2 regions of the Stenotrophomonas sp. INTA L402-1 genome follow, and region 2 is predicted to be linked to the other one. Evidence: riboswitches for the same ligand, from Rfam matches in the RefSeq annotation. Region 2 holds a riboswitch; the other holds the start of a gene.
The links. Region 2 has a riboswitch for cobalamin ahead of btuB (TonB-dependent vitamin B12 receptor). Riboswitches for the same ligand answer to the same signal wherever they lie in the genome.
Positions count from the first base shown of each region.

Region 1: linked by a shared signal. The riboswitch ahead of AC5O77_RS21040 (epoxyqueuosine reductase QueH) and the one ahead of btuB (TonB-dependent vitamin B12 receptor) in region 2 are both predicted to bind cobalamin.

Region 1 is NZ_JCAFWP010000066.1:785-9,172, forward strand. Features, by position in the region: gene AC5O77_RS21020 (patatin-like phospholipase family protein) at 1-1,399, opposite strand, end outside; gene AC5O77_RS21025 (bifunctional nicotinamide-nucleotide adenylyltransferase/Nudix hydroxylase) at 1,593-2,642, shown strand; gene AC5O77_RS21030 (nicotinate phosphoribosyltransferase) at 2,707-4,116, shown strand; gene AC5O77_RS21035 (ATP-dependent nuclease) at 4,387-6,375, shown strand; cobalamin riboswitch at 6,445-6,659, shown strand; gene AC5O77_RS21040 (epoxyqueuosine reductase QueH) at 6,821-7,507, shown strand; gene pncA (bifunctional nicotinamidase/pyrazinamidase) at 7,563-8,189, shown strand.
Region 2 is NZ_JCAFWP010000034.1:198-8,585, forward strand. Features, by position in the region: gene bioD (dethiobiotin synthase) at 62-745, opposite strand; gene AC5O77_RS17105 (GAF domain-containing protein) at 814-1,296, shown strand; gene AC5O77_RS17110 (TfoX/Sxy family protein) at 1,293-1,655, shown strand; gene AC5O77_RS17115 (histidine phosphatase family protein) at 1,706-2,284, opposite strand; cobalamin riboswitch at 2,427-2,649, shown strand; gene btuB (TonB-dependent vitamin B12 receptor) at 2,765-4,609, shown strand; gene gph (phosphoglycolate phosphatase) at 4,751-5,407, opposite strand; gene AC5O77_RS17130 (class I SAM-dependent methyltransferase) at 5,472-6,263, opposite strand; gene AC5O77_RS17135 (LysR substrate-binding domain-containing protein) at 6,260-7,189, opposite strand; gene AC5O77_RS17140 (NAD(P)-dependent oxidoreductase) at 7,298-7,936, shown strand; gene AC5O77_RS17145 (MBL fold metallo-hydrolase) at 8,022-8,388, shown strand, end outside.

The DNA of each region.
Region 1 (8,388 bases), on a different contig from region 2:
CCGCGAACAGGAAACGGCCCAGCTCCGCAGCGGCCAGCGGAGTGGCGATCGACTGATAGGTACGCTGCCAGCCATGACGGTTTTCGGTGGGCAGGAACACGGCGTGTTCCAGCGCCTGGCGGCCACTGCTGCCGTGGCTCACGTCTTCGGCGTGCTGCGGGTAGACCAGATTGATGGCGAAGGTTGGCCAGCGCGGCAACGCGGCATCGAACAGGTGGATCGGGAAGTTGCTGCTGATGCCACCATCGGAGAACCAGCAGATGCGGAACGCGGTGATCACCGGTCCGCAGGTCTGCCCGGCACTGGTCAGCCCTTCCATGCTGTCGGCCACGTTGTGCTCCTGGTCGGCCGCAGGTGCGGTCGGTTCGCAGCGACGCTCGCGGCGCGAGGGCTCATGCAACGGCACCGCGCTGATCAGCAGCGGGAAGCTCAGGCTCATGCGCGTGGCCACCAGCACCGGCAGCTTCGGGCCCTGCGGCAGGTGGTAGTACCGGCGCCCTTCCACCTCCAGTGGCGGGCCGGCCTGCGTCACCAGCCACTGCACCACGCTGGCCGGAAACAGCTGCTCGAACTCCTCGCGCAGGAACCAGAACTGCGCGCCGCCCAGCGGCAGCGTGCGCGGCTCGTTGTGCGACACACAGGTGGTGATCATCTGCAGGCTGATCGCATGCGGGCTGTCCGGCTCGCCGGCATAGCGCGGCGCATCGTGCAGGTCGGCGAACGTGAGCGGTGCATCCAGCGGCTTGCCGGACAGCTGCTGCAGGCACTCGTGCAACCATTCGGTCAATGCCGGCGTGCGTGCATCGCGGCCGAGGCCGCTGCACAGGCCCAGCAGGTTACGGCGCGCCACCCGCGCTACCCGCAGCGCGGCACCGGCCACGCCGGCACCGTACGAGCACAGCAGTGATGGCAGCAGCGTGGCGGCCACGCCGCTCCAACCGCCGCCCCACCAGCCCAGGCCGAGCAGCAGCGCCAGCGACACCAGCACCTCCAGTGGCGCAATCTCGAACACCGCGATGGCCAGGCACAGCAGCTTGTGTGGCAGGCGGGCATTGCCGGTCAGCACCACCAGCAACCGGTAGGCGGCGCGCGCGCCCCGTGCCGGCTGGAACAGGCTGTAGATGAAGCCGCGCCGCGAGAGCTGCGCCGACACCGCCGACAGCCCGCCGTAGCCGGCATCGCCGGGCAGGTGCTCGCCGGCCTGCTGGCGGCGATCACCGCAGGCCGCCGCGGCCGCTACGGCTGCAGCGATGGCGCCGGCCGAGGTGCCGCCGATGCTCTTGAAGCGATACTCGCGCGCCAGCGCCAGTACCGCATTGGGGTACACGATGCCGCTGGTGATGCCGCCTTTCATGACCAGATCGCAGTACTTGTCCGCCACTGTCTTGCCCCCGAGCATGCCGTCCGCCGCGTGGGTGCCAGTATGGCGCAGAGGCTTCTCAGGGCCTGAGAACAACGGCGCAGTCCGCGCACGCGATGCGCCGTTCAGCAGAAAGCACGGCTGCAGGCTTGACCCGCCCCGCCATCGGCGTAGCATCTGCAGCAAGCCAAGGGACAGACCCGCGGCTGCCACAACGACATGAGGGATTCTCATGGAATTCGACTATCTCGTCTTCATCGGGCGATTCGAGCCCTTCCACAACGGCCACGCCGCCGTTGCCCGCCTGGCCCTGAGCCGGGCCCGCAAGCTGATCTTCCTGGTCGGCTCTGCCGATACCCCCCGCAGCCTGCGCAATCCCTGGACCGTGGCCGAACGTGCCGTGATGATCCAGGCCGCCCTCGATGGCCACACCGACCGCCTGCTGATCCGCCCGCTGCGTGACCACCTGTACAACGAAGCGCAGTGGATCGCCAACGTGCAGCGCCAGGTGGCTGAAGCCCTGCGCAACGACGGCGCCGCCGCCGATGCGAAGGTAGGCCTGATCGGCATGGACAAGGACGCGTCCAGCTACTACCTGCGCGAGTTCCCGCAGTGGCCGCTGGTGGACGTGCAGCACACCGCCACCCTGTCGGCCACCGAGCTGCGGCGCTACCTGTTCGAAGCCGGCGACGTCGACTTCCACGGTGCGCTGCTGATGCTGCGTGGCAATGTGCCGGCGCCGGTGTACGACATGCTCGAAGCGTTCCGCAAAAGCGCGCCTGCGTATGGCCAGCTGGTGGCCGAGTACCGCTTCATCGAACAGTACAAGGCCGCCTGGAAGGATGCGCCCTACGCGCCCACCTTCGTCACCACCGATGCGGTGGTGGTGCATTCGGGCCACGTTCTGCTGGTGCGTCGCCGCTCGGAACCCGGCAAGGGGCTGTGGGCGCTGCCCGGCGGCTTCGTCGGCCAGGAACAGAGCCTGCTCGACAGCTGCCTGCGCGAACTACGCGAGGAAACCCGGCTGAAGATTCCGCTGCCGGTGCTGAAGGGGTCGCTGAAGGGCCAGCAGGTCTTCGACCACCCCGACCGCAGCCAGCGCGGCCGCACCATCACCCACGGCTTCCACTTCGAGTTTCCGGCCGGTGACCTGCCGCCGGTGCGCGGCGGCGACGACGCCGACAAGGCGCGCTGGATACCGGTGAGTGAAGCCCTGGACATGGGCCCGCAGCTGTTCGAAGACCACCTGCACATCCTGGAGTATTTCCTCGGCCGCGGCTGACAGGCCCGGCCTCCCCACTGGCGGATAGACCGCTGGTGTCACTCGACGCGAAGGAGCTTCCGTCATGCACTACCTCGATAATCTTCTCCTCAACACCGACAGCTACAAGGCCAGCCATTGGCTGCAGTACCCGCCGGGTACCGATGCCACGTTCTTCTACGTCGAATCACGTGGCGGCCTGCACGATCGCACGGTGTTCTTCGGCCTGCAGGCGATCCTCAAGGACGCGCTGGCACGACCGGTCACCCACGCCGACATCGACGAGGCTGCTGCGGTATTCGCCGCCCATGGCGAACCGTTCAACGAGGCCGGCTGGCGCGATATCGTCGACCGGCTTGGCGGCCACCTGCCGGTGCGCATCCGCGCCGTTCCCGAGGGCAGCGTGGTGCCCACCCACCAGGCACTGATGACCATCGAGTCGACCGATCCGGCTGCGTTCTGGGTGCCGTCGTACCTGGAAACGCTGCTGCTGCGCGTGTGGTATCCGGTCACCGTGGCCACCATCAGCTGGCACGCACGGCAGACCATTGCCGCGTTCCTGCAGCAGACCAGCGACGACCCGCAGGGGCAGCTGCCGTTCAAGCTGCACGACTTCGGCGCGCGCGGTGTATCGAGCCTGGAATCGGCCGCGTTGGGCGGTGCCGCGCACCTGGTCAACTTCCTCGGCACCGATACCGTGTCGGCGCTGTGCCTGGCACGCGCGCACTACCACGCGCCGATGGCCGGCTATTCGATTCCGGCCGCCGAGCACAGCACCATCACCAGTTGGGGCCGCGAACGCGAGGTGGACGCCTATCGCAACATGCTGCGCCAGTTCGGCAAGCCCGGTTCGATCGTGGCGGTGGTGTCGGACAGCTATGACATCTACCGCGCGATCAGCGAGCACTGGGGTACCACCCTGCGCGAAGAAGTGATCGCTTCGGGTGCCACCCTGGTCATCCGCCCGGACTCGGGCGACCCGGTGGAGGTGGTGGCGGAAAGCCTGCACCGACTGGATGAAGCCTTCGGCCACGCGATCAACAGCAAGGGCTACCGCGTGCTCAACCACGTGCGGGTGATCCAGGGCGATGGCATCAACCCGGATACGATCCGCGCCATCCTGCAGCGCATCACCCATGACGGCTACGCCGCGGACAATGTGGCCTTCGGCATGGGCGGTGCCCTGCTGCAGCGGCTGGACCGCGATACGCAGAAGTTCGCACTGAAGTGCTCGGCGGCGAGGGTCGGGGGCGAATGGATCGACGTCTACAAGGATCCGGTCACCGATGCGGGCAAGACCAGCAAGCGCGGCCGCATGCGCCTGCTGCGGCGCCTGGATGACGGCAGCCTGCATACGGTGGCATTGCCTCCCAGCGGTGACGAAACGCTGCCGACCGGCTTCGAAGACGCGATGGTGACCGTGTGGGAGAACGGCCGCCTGCTGCACGATCAGCGGATGGACGACATCCGCACGCGGGCGGCGGCGGGGTCTTGAGGGCGTGTTCCGGCTCGGCCAGCGATGAATGTGCTGCGGGACTTTTGAAGAACCATGCATCGAGTGGAATTGCCCGACTTTAGAGCACACAGCAAACCGCCTAGCGCAGGGTTTGTTTTGCCTTCCTTCCCAATGGCGGCTGCAACAATGGTCTAACACGGGGGACGGCCAAGCCTTCGTGTTCCTGTGATATACACAACAAATCTCTGGCAAAGCTACACACTGATTCAGAACAACAGCATCTAATTCAATCCACTACATGGAGTTGTTATGGAAAATCGCTCAAAACTCTTAAGCATCGAAGTCCGAAACATCGGCTGCATCGGCAACGATGGAGTCACCGTAGATCTGGACGACATTGTATGTCTGGTCGGTCGCAATAACGCCGGCAAGTCGACCGTTCTCAATGCATACGAACTGGCAAAGGGCCGGAAGTTTCGTGTTGATGCAGACCGGCACCAGCACGCGTCATCGGATCAATTGTCGGAAGTTGTTCTAAGGGTTCACATTCCCGACGGGCTTGGAAATGTTCATTCGAAGTGGAAGACAAAAGAAGGTGAACACCTAGTTGTAAAGAGCCGCTGGCAATGGTCCGGACCGAACTATGATGCCAACCGGCAGACATGGAATCCCGAGCTTGCAAATGGCGAGGGCGACTGGGATCAAGTGGAGAAGGCTTCCGGCTTGGACACAGTCTTTGGTTCACGCTTGCCGGAGCCAATTCGAATTGGCTCCCTCGATGATGCAACTAGTGCTCAGGATCAACTTCTGAAGCTTGCGTTGATCCCTCTTGAACGCGAGCTTGAGCGCGCCAGCAAGGATCCGTCATCTCCGCTAAGCGCTGCCGTCAAGAGCATCCAAGGGCAAGTGGAAGCAATGGCGAGTAGCCACATGGAGCATTTTGGTTCTATCGCAGACCGGGTCAGCACTGGATTCAAGGGAATCTTCCCTGATCTGGGCGTTAGCCTCGATCTGAAACCAGCAGTTCCAAGCATCAAGTTCTTCGACCTGGTGAAGAATGGATCGCAGATCAGCGTTCTAGATGGCGAGACTAGGACTGGCGCAGCTCTTCAGGGAACGGGCGCCAGGAGAGCCCTCTTTTGGGCAGTCCTCCAGGTTCACAATGAACTAGAGAGACAGAATAGGTCTCGTAACGAGCATCTCTCTACCCTTGAGAAGGAGCGAGATACCCTTAAGAAATCGATTGCAAAGCCAAAGAAGGGCGATGTTGTCGCTGACTTGGAAGCTCGGCTTGCTGCAGTATCGATTGAGATTGATGCACACGGGCAAGGTGCTCCACTTCCGGAGGACAAGGAAGACGTCGCCTTCCCCGGATACCTATTGTTGATCGATGAACCTGAGAACGCGCTTCACCCGATGGCAGCACGCGCTGCTCAGAAATACTTGTATGAGCTTGCCAAGAGTCAGGACTGGCAGGTGATGCTCACAACGCACTCTCCATACTTCGTAAATCCATTTGAGGATCACACGACTATCGTGCGGCTAGAGCGCTCAGCAGGTGAGCTTGGATCGCTCTCTACAAAGACATACCGCTCGGATGAAATTGAATTTGACGCAGATGAAAAGTCCAGGCTGCAAGCACTTCAGCAAATGGACCCGAGCTTTTCAGAGGTCTTCTTCGGCTCATACCCCGTTATCGTTGAAGGCGATACCGAGCATGCAGCCTTTCTAGCTGCGGCCACCGAAGAAGATGCTGCAATTGCTAGCCAAGTCACGCCGATCCGCGCAAGAGGAAAAGCTCTCATCGTTCCCATCATTAAAGTTCTTCGCCATTTCAAGATTCACTTCGGCGTGCTTCACGACCTGGACTCTCCGAAGAACAAGAATGGCAAGGGGAATGGCATGTGGACAGAGAACGAGAAGATATGGAACGAGGTACGGAACACTCAGAAGGCTGGAATACTAGTCAGGCATCGCGTTAGCATTCCTGACTTTGAACGGCTGCTCCACGGAGATGAGGCTGATAAGGACAAGCCTTTGAACGTGTACTTGCAGGTAAAGGCCTCAGAGGAGGCCAAATCCATCATTCAAAAGCTTTTCCAAGAGTTGCAGCACTCGGATGTTCACGGCCCCTTTGGCGAGATCGATGACATCGCAACGTATATGACACACGCTCAAACTGAACTTGGGAAGTGGGTGTGGGAGAAAGGGGTGCAGCTCGATCCACGATATGCGGGCCTTCCGCAACCCGGCACCGTACAGATTGCGTTGCCCGCAACTCCCGCACCTCTGATTTGAGTAGGTGGCAATAGGGTCAAGCATGGTTCCCCTTGACCCACGCCCACAACGCGTCCACCGTGGGCACGCCGAAGGTATCCCTGCCGTGGCATTGATGGCGGCAGGGATTTAAACGGGAATCCGGTGAAGGCGCCTCGCGCGTCCATTCCGGAGCTGCCCCGCAGCGGTGAATGGAAACGAATCCTGCCAACAGCACTGGGCTCGCACCTGGGAAGCGGCAGGTAGTAGGTGGGCTGCGGCCCGAGTCCATCAGCCCGAATACCGGCCCCGGCCGGGGGACACGACCGTCCCCTGACTCGACCTGGAATCTCCGCGGGGAGGTTGCCGGGGCCGTCGTCGTCCTGCACGTGCAGGCGGTGTGGCCGCGCGCGTCCTGTTCACGGTATCCGGCCAGACCCGTTCACCCACGCGCTGATGCATGGGCCACCGCCGTTGCCGGCGGTCCATGCGGTACCTGACGATGACCGAGCTCCAACGCCCCACCCTGACCCTGCCCGCCGACGGCAAGCGCCTGCTGCTGCATTCGTGCTGCGCGCCCTGTTCCGGCGAAGTGATGGAGGCGATCACCGCCTCCGGGATCGACTACGCGATCTTCTTCTACAACCCCAACATCCACCCGGTGAAGGAGTACGAGCTGCGCAAGCAGGAGAACATCCGCTTCGCCGAGCAGCACGGCATTCCTTTCATCGACTGCGACTACGACACCGACAACTGGTTCAGCCGTGCACGCGGCATGGAAAACGAGCCCGAACGCGGCATCCGCTGCACGATGTGCTTCGACATGCGCTTCGAGCGCACTGCGCTGTACGCGCACGAGCACGGCTACGACACCATCAGTTCGTCGCTGGGCATCTCGCGCTGGAAGAACATGGCGCAGATCAACGACTGCGGCATCCGTGCCGCGTCGCGCTATGAAGGCCTGCAGTACTGGGACTACAACTGGCGCAAGGGCGGCGGTGCCAGCCGCATGATCGAGATCAGCAAGCGCGAGCAGTTCTACCAGCAGGAATACTGCGGCTGCGTGTACTCGCTGCGCGATGCCAACCGTCACCGCCGCGAGAATGGCCGCGAACGGATCAAGATCGGCCTGCTGTACTACGGGCAGGACGCTGAGACGCCGCAGGGCGATTGACGTGTGGGCATGGGGCGGCCACGCTGGTCGCCCCTTCTGCTGTACCGGAACTGCCATGACCGCCCTGCCCGCCGATGTCGCCCTGCTGGTGATCGACCTGCAGCCGGACTTCATGCCCGGCGGTGCGCTGGCCTGCGACCAGGGCGATGCGCTGGTGGCACCGATTGCCGATCTGCTGGCGCAGCGCCGCTACCGCACCGTGGTGGCAACACAGGACTGGCACCCGGCCGACCATGCCTCGTTCGCCAGCCAGCACCCCGGCCAACGCCCGTTCGAGAGCATCCTGCTGCACGCGCAGCCGCAGACCCTGTGGCCGGACCACTGCGTGCAGGGCAGCGCCGGTGCCGCCCTGCACCCGGGCGTGGACTGGACCGTGGCCGACCTGATCCTGCGCAAGGGCACGCGCCAACAGGTGGATTCGTACAGCGCCTTCCGCGAGAACCACGGCCCCGATGGCGAGCGCCCGGCCACCGGCCTGGCCGGCTGGCTGCACGAGCGCCGCATCCGCGAAGTGCACGTGTGCGGCCTGGCCCGCGACTACTGCGTGCTGTGGAGCGCGCAGGACGCGGTGAAGTCCGGCTTCCGGGTGAAATTCCTGTGGGAGCTGACCAAGCCGGTGACCGACGCCAACGACGCGATGGTGCGCGAGGCGCTGGACAAGGCGGGGATCGCGATCGCCTGAGGCGTGACCGCCGGGCATGGCCCGGCGCTACCGCGCACGTCGCTTATGCCGCTTGCGCGCTCCTGCCCACGACAACACAATCGATTCATCCAGCCCCCTAACTACGCCCCCCTACAGATCGCGGGACGGCCGAACCGGGGGCTTTTCATTGGATGAAATCAGGATTCGGTAGTGCCGGGCGCGGGGCGGGCCCCCCGGG
Region 2 (8,388 bases):
CGGCAACCTCGGGATCGCCGGGTGGATACAGTTGCCGGCCAGCGGCCGGCACTACCCAGGGTCACTCGAGCAGGTACGCGCTCAGTGCTTCGCCATCCGCTCCCGGCAGATACGGCAGCCGCCCCCAGCACGGCATCGGCAGGCGCTGCTGCAACGTCGCGATGTTCTCATCCTGGCGCTGCATCACCGGGTCGATGTGGTTGCCGATCCAGCCCAGGCACTCCACGCCGCTGGCCTGCAGCGACTGCGCGGTCAGCCGCGCATGGTTGACGCAGCCCAGCCGCATGCCGACCACAAGTACTACCGGCAGATGCAATGCACACACCAGGTCAAGCTGGTCCAGCGTGGCCGAGACCGGCGCCAGCCAACCGCCAACACCCTCCACCACCACGACATCGGCCCGCGCTCGCAGACGTTCGAACGCGGCCACGATCGGCGCCAGCTCCACCTGCACGCCATCCTCGGCAGCAGCCAGCTCCGGCGCCAGCGGTTGCCGCAGCGCGTACGGGTTCAGGTCGGCATAGTCCGGCACCGGCCAGCTGGCCGCCTGCAGCGCCAGCGCGTCCTCGTTGCGCAGGCCCTGCCCCAGATCCTCACTGCCACTGGCCACCGGCTTCATGCCGACCGCGCGCAGGCCGCGCCGGCGCAGTGCATGCAGCAGCGCGGTGCTGGCCGCAGTCTTGCCGATCTCGGTATCGGTGCCGGTGACGAACAGGGCAGGCGGCAGCGTGGCGGGCAACGGCATCGATAAGCTCCAGCGGGGCAACAGAGCGTGCATTATCGCCGGCCCGGCGCGCTTGCTAGACTGCAGGCATGTTCGCCAATGCCTCGCTCACCGGCAGCAAGCCGGAACAATACGCCCAGCTGCTGGAACAGGCCCGCGGCCTGGTCTACGCCGAGTCCGACCGCATCGCCAACGCGGCCAACCTCTCCGCACTGGTCTATCACGCTCTGCCCGACCTGAACTGGGTGGGCTTCTACCTGTACGACGGCAACGAGCTGGTGGTCGGGCCGTTCCAGGGCCTGCCGGCCTGCGTGCGCATCCCGCTGGACAAGGGCGTGTGCGGTGCCGCCGCCAGCCAGCGCGTGACCCAGCGCGTGGAGGACGTCGATGCCTTTCCCGGCCACATCGCCTGCGATTCGGCCTCGCGTTCGGAACTGGTGGTGCCACTGCTGCGCGGCGATGAACTGATCGGCGTGTTCGACATCGACAGCCCGAAAGTCGGCCGCTTCGATGCCGACGACCAAGCCGGCCTGGAAGCGATCGCCCGCGTGTTCGTCGAGGCGCTGGGATGAGCGCACCGAAGCTGCGCAACATCGGCCCGAAGAGTGCGGCGTGGCTGCGTCAGGTCGGCCTGCGCAGCCGCGAGGATCTGGTTGCGATCGGCGCGGTCGGCGCCTTCGTCAAGGTCAAGCGCGCCGGCTTCAAGCCCAGTTTGAACCTGCTCTATTCACTGGAAGGCGCGTTGCTGGACTGCCATTGGCAGGAACTGAGCGAGCCGCAGCGCGATGCGCTGGTGCAGGACTATGAGGCGCGCATCGCCGCGCATCCGTTGAAAGCGGCCGGCCCGGCCTCGGGACCGGTGCATGAGCAGCGCTTCGACACCGATGATGACGCGGAAGACAGCGTGGCCGAGAGCGCCGACGAGGATTGAGGCCTCCGCGTTCCTGGGGATGCCGGCCAGCGGCCGGCACTACAGTCGGGTCAGGGCTGCTGCAGCTCCAGCAGCTCGCCCACCAGACCTACCTCACCGCGCTCGAGCCACACCCGCAGGCGTGTGCCGTGGTCAATACGCAGGGCCCAGCACAGCGACATCGGCAGGCCGCAGACCTGCGACAGCACCATGCGCAGCGGGCCGCCGTGGCTGACCACCAGCGTCGGCACCGGATCGTCATCATCAAGCAGGCGATCCAGCGCGCGCGCGATGCGCCGCTCGAAGTGGCCCCAGCTTTCGCCGTTCGGCGGCGGAAATGCATGCGGGTCGGCATGGAAGGCCGCCAATGCGTCCTCCGGCAGGTCGAACAGCGACTGCCCGTCCCAATCGCCGAAATCCAGCTCTTCCCATTCCTCGTCCGCTTCCACGTCCAGCCCGCGCGGCGTGGCCAGGGCCATCGCCGTGTGCAGCGAGCGCAGCCGCGGCGAACTGATCACCCGCTCCCAGGGCTGCGCAGCGTAGGCGTCGACCAGTTCCTGCGGCAGGCGGGCCAGCTGCGGTGGATCGCTGCGGCCATCGAGGAACTCATCGCGACCGTTGCCGGCATGGCGGACCAGGTCGAGGATCATGCGTGCGTCCTGTACAGGCAACGCGGGAACAGCGGAAAACGGGCGGACATCGGCAACGGCACCACGGGATCGAGGGACCATTCTAAGGGCACAGCAAAGGCAGTCGAGCACGCTCGACACTACGGGCCGCCTGCGATGCCGTAGACTGCGCGCACTTCCAGGTGACCTGGGGCCACGGCCGGCAGGTTGAAACGGGAAGCCGGTGACGCGTGATTCCACGCCAGGCCGGCGCTGCCCCCGCAACGGTAAGCACGTCAGTTCCAGGCAACAACGCCACTGTGCCGCAGGCATGGGAAGGCGCCTGGACGGTGGCCTCGCGCCACCCGGCGGCAAGCCCGGAGACCGGCCAGGAAGCCTCAGGTCGCGATGCGGTGGGCATGGCGCTGGATGACCGCAGCCTGCGCTGCGGCGTCGGCGCATGCCTGCCTTCGCGGCTCCTCCCCTTCGCCACGCGGGCGTGCGTGGCACCTGGAGTCCCCCATGAAGCTGCAGTCCCGAATGCTGTCCCTGGCCGTGCTGGCCGCCCTGCCCGCGCTGGCCCAGGCCGCCGATGACACCACCGCGCTCGACCAGATCCTGGTCACCGCCACCCGCACCCCGATCGCCCTGCAGGACAGCATCGCGCCGGCCCAGGTGATCGACCGCGCGCAGATCGAATCCAGCCAGGCCACGTCGCTGCAGGAACTGCTGCGCGGCCGCGCCGGCATCAACCTGACCAACTCCGGCGGCCTCGGCAAGCAGAGCTCGCTGTTCCTGCGCGGCACCAACTCGGGCCACACCGTGGTGCTGGTGGATGGCGTGCGCATCAACAGTGCCGACCTCGGCCTGGCCATGTACCAGGACCTGCCACTGGCGCAGATCGAACGCGTGGAAATCGTGCGCGGCCCGCAGTCCAGCCTGTACGGTGCCGACGCCATTGGTGGCGTGATCCAGATCTTCACCCGCCGCAACCAGGGCGATTTCGCTCCGCACTTCCAGCTCGGCGGTGGCAGCAACGGCCTGCGCGAAGCCAGCGGCGGCATCGGCGGTGGCACCGAACGCGGCTGGTTCGGCGCCGACATCGCCTACCAGCATTCCGACGGCATCAATGCCTGCCGCGGCTCCGCCTCGGTGTTCACCGCGGGCTGCTTTGCCGACGAGCACGACCGCGACGGCTACCGCAACCTGTCCAAGAGCCTGCGCGGCGGCTACAGCTTCAACGACCAGTGGACCGTGGAAGGCAGCGCACTGCGCGTCGACGGCAAGAACCACTACGACGGTTACTACAACTATTCGGAAACCCGCCAGCAGGTGCTCGCTGGCAAAGTGCGCTACACCCCGTCTGAACGCCTGGCTTTCACAGCCAACGTCGGCCGCAGTGACAACGAGTCGGACAACTTCGGCGCACCGGGGGTGTTCGGCAGCGCCCAGACCCATCGTGACAGCGCCTCGCTGCAGGGCGACTTCGGCGTGGCCGAGGGCCAGCTGCTGAGTGCAGGCGTGGATTGGAGCGAAGACAACCTGGACGGCAGCAGCGCCGGATATCTCGTCGACAGCCGCCGCAACACCGGCGTGTTCGTGCAGTACCAGGGTCGCTTCGGCCGCCATCAGCTGCAGGCCAGCGCGCGCAATGACGACAACCAGCAGTTCGGCAACCATGCCACCGGCAGCGTGGGCTGGGCGATGGAACTGGAGCACGGCCTGCGCGTCAATGCCAGCTACGGCACGGCGTTCAAGGCGCCGACCTTCAGCGACCTGTACGACCCGTGGAGCGGGGTGCCGACGTTGAAGCCGGAGAAGTCCAAGAGCGCCAACCTCGGTGTTTCGCAGCAGGGCCAGGGCTGGCACTGGGGCCTGGACGTCTATGAGACCCGCATCGATGACCTGATCACCTACGATGCGTCCACGATGAAAATGCAGCAGGTGGAGAAGGCGCGCATCCGCGGTGCCGAGCTGACCGGTGGCGTGCTGTTGGCCGGCTTCGACATCAACGCGCAGCTGAGCTACACCGACCCGCGCAACCGCACCCACGGCAGCACCCAGTTCGACAACTGGCTGCCGCGCCGTGCGCAGCAGACCGCGCGCCTGGACGTCGACCGCCGCTTCGGTGACGTCCGCGCCGGCCTGACCGTGCAGGGTGCGGGCAAGCGCTATGACAACGCCAGCAACTCGGTGAAGGTTGGCGGCTACGGCACGCTGGACCTGCGCGCCGAGTACGCGCTGACGCCGTCGTGGTCGCTGCTGGCGCGCGCCGCCAACGTATTCGACCGCACGTATGAAACCGTGGCGTGGTTCAACCAGCCGGGCCGCGAGTACCAGCTGAGCGTGCGTTACCAGCCGAAGTGACCGCGACGGTCATGGCAGTGCCGGCCGCTGGCCGGCACTACCATGACCTTCGGCAACGCATCCCGGGTTGCCGGCCAGCGGCCGGCACTACCCATTGCATCAGCCCGGGTTACCGGCCGGCGACCAGGGATGTCCGTTGCATCAGCCCTGCAACCCCGGCAACTCACGCAGGTCGTCGATCACCGCCACCGCATGCGCGGTGGCCAGGTCCAGGCCACGCGGATAGCCGTAACGCACCAGTGCGATCGGCATGCCCGCATCTTCGGCGGCGCGGTAGTCGGTCAACGAATCACCCACCATCAGGCATGCGTCCACCGGCAGCCCGAAGTGCGCGGCGACGTGCCGCAGCGGTTCACCACTGGGCTTGCGCTGCGGCAGGGAGTCGCCGCCCAACACCAGCGCGAACGCATCACCGATGCCCAGGTGCTGCAGCAGCGGTGGCACCAGCGCTTCGGGCTTGTTGGTGCAGATCGCCAGCGGCACGTTGCGCGCACGCAGTTGCGCCAGTGCTTCAGCCACGCCATCGAACAGACGCGGGCTGCGCAGCAGGCACTCACGGTAGTGCACCATGAACACCGGCATCACTTCGGCCAGGTCCACCTCGCGGCCGGCCGCATGCACGGCCTGTTCGACCAGGCGGCGCACACCGTCGCCGATCCAACCGAGCACCGTGGTTTCCGGCACGCGTGGCACACCGATGTCCTCCAGCGTGCGGTTCAGTGCTTCGGCGATATCAGCTGCGCTGTCGACCAGCGTGCCATCAAGGTCGAACACGACCAGCGGATAGGGATACGACAAGGGACGGCACCTGCATGACGTGGGGCCGTCCATTGTACGCCGCTGGTTTTTGCGCCGATCCGCCTCAGCCGATCCGGCGCGCGCGGGTCGCCAGGAAGGTGGGCAGATAGCGATCGATCAGGAAGCGCGGCTGCGGCTGCCAGTCTTCCATGAAGCGATCGATGATGAAGCCGGCATCCAGCTGCCCACCGATCAGTTCGGTCAGGCTGTGGCCGAAGGTCAGCGCGTCACCCCGTGCCAGCTTCGCCTCGCGCTCGGCCGGCGCCAGGTCTTCCAGGTCCGAATAGGGAATGGCGTACTGTGGCCGGATCAGGCCTTGTGCATCCAGCTGCGGATCGCGCGCGCCAACGAACAGCACCGGGTTGTAGAAGCTGGCCATCAGCATGCCATCGCGTGCCAGCACGCGGCGGCACTCGGTCCACACCGGGCGCACATCAGGCACGTACAGGTTCGAGATCGGGTGGAACACCACATCGAAACTGTCGTTGGCAAACACGTGCAGATCGCGCATGTCGCCCTGCACGGTGCGCAGCTGCAGGCCATCGCGCGCGGCGACCCTGCGGTCCTGTTCCAGCTGCCCGTCGGAGAGATCGAACACGGTGACGTCAGCGCCCGCAGCGGCCAGCACCGGTGCCTGCTGGCCACCGCCCGAGGCCAGGCACAGGATGCGACGGCCGCGCACATCACCCATCCAGTCCAGTGGCAACGCGCGGGGCGTCAGGTGCACCTGCCAGCGGCCTTCGCGCGCGGCGGCAATCGTTGAACTTTCCACCGGGCGCGACCATTCGCGCACTTCGCTGGCCTGGCGGTCCCAGGCAGCACGGTTGTGGTCGATCAAGGCCTGTCCATGGTTCATGTGTTCTCCTTGCCCGGTGGGCGCCAATCCAGATCCTGGAAGGCCGGGCTGGCGAAACACTCGCCCAGGAAATCCAGGAATCGCCGCATGATAGCGGGCTGCTGGCGCCGTGACGCGTACACGGCATGAATGCCGAGTTCGTCCAGGCTGAATTCGGGCAGCAGTTCGATCAGTTCGCCACTGCGCAGCAGCGGCGCCACCTGGTAGGTCGGCAGCATGGCGATGCCGGCACCGGCGCGCACCGCCTCCAGCAGCAGCGAGGCCTCGTTGGCACTGATGTTGCCACCCACCGCCACCGACAGCGAACGCCCATCGCGGTGCAGCTGCCACAGGCTCTTGCCGACGTAGTGATGGGTCAGGCAGTTGTGCGCGGACAGGTGCTCGGGGGCGGTCGGCGTACCGCGTGCCTGCAGGTAGGACGGCGTCGCGCACAGCACCGAGCGGCAGGTGGCCAGCCGCCGTGCGATCAGGCTGGGATCGATCTGGCGCGCGATGCGCACGGCCAGGTCCACCCGCTCCTCCACCAGGTTCACGGTGCGGTCGACCAGCAGCAGCTCGATGCGTGCCGCTGGGTGGCGCGCCACGAAGCCGGCCACCGCCCGCGCCAGGTGGCTCTGCCCGAATGAGACGCTGGCGGTCACCCGCAGCGTACCGTGCGGCTCGGGATCATCACTGGCCAGCTCGCCCTGCAGTTCTTCGCCGATCGCCAGCATCTGCCGGAAGCGCGCCAGCGCCGCCTCACCGGGGCCGGTCAGGCTGACCCGGCGCGTGGTCCGGTGCAGCAGACGTGCGCCCAGCCAGCTCTCGACCTCGGCCAGATAGCGGCTGACCATCGCCCGCGACATGTCCAGCACCTCGGCGGCGGCGGTGAGGCTGCCGCGCTCGGCCACCTCGACGAACACGGTCATGGCGGTCAATCGGTCCATATGCTCGATCCATGCAACAAACAAGCGCGTTATACGCTGTTTTTCGAGCAACTGCAGCAGCCTAGAGTGGCCCCATTCCCACCCCACACCGCCCCACGGAGTCCTGCCATGAAAATCGCCCTCGTTGGTTCCACCGGCAACATCGGCCGCCAGATCGCCCGCCACGCGCTGGCCCGCGGCCACGAACTCACTGTCATCGTGCGCAGCGCGCAGGACCTCCCGGCCGAGCTGGCCGGTGCCCATCCGGTGATCGCCTCGCTGGATGACCAAGACGCGCTGGTTGCCGCCATCACCGGCCACGACGTGCTGGCCAGTGCCTACGGCCCGCGCCCGGGCGATGACATCAGCCGCGTCGGCGAGATCGCCGCGCAGCTGGCCGCCGCCGCACGCAAGGCCGGTGTACCGCGCCTGGTGGTGGTCGGTGGCGCCGGCAGCCTGGAAGTCGCACCCGGCGTGCAGCTGGTCGATACCCCCACCTTCCCGGAGGCCTACAAGCCGTACGCACTGGCCCACCGTGAGGCGTTCAACCGCCTGCAGGCGGTGGATGACCTGGACTGGACCTTCTTCTCGCCGGCCGCCGAAATCGGCCCGGGTGAAGAGCGCGGCCAGTACCGCGTACAGCCCAAGGCGTTCCTGGCCGACGCCAGCGGCCACAGCCGCATCAGCTACGCCGACTACGGCGCGGCGTTCGTCGCCGAGCTGGAAGCGCACCAGTACCCGAAGCAGATCATCACTGCGGCGTACTGATGCCAGGCCGCCGGGCATGGCCCGGCGCTACCCACCTGTGAGCCAGGCCCACGCCCGGCTCGCCGTCCGCCACAAGGAATGCCCCATGCGTACCGCTGCCCTGCTGCTTCCCCTCGCCCTGGCCGCCAGCTTCACCAGTGCGCCACTGCTCGCCGCGCCGGCCGCCGCAGCGCCGGCCACGGCCACGAAATCCCAGCTGCACCTGCAGACCTTCCATCCCGGCCCGCAGGCGATGTTCTCGGTGTCCTCGGTGCTGATCGAAGGCCGCCACGACGCGATCCTGGTCAATGCGCAGTTTGGTGCCAGCGACGCGCGCAAGCTGGTCGAGCTGATCCGCGCCAGCGGCAAGCAGCTGACCACGATCTACATCAGCCACGGCGATCCGGACTACTACTTCGGCCTGGCCACGCTGCAGGACGCGTTCCCGCAGGCGCGCATCGTCGCCACCGCGC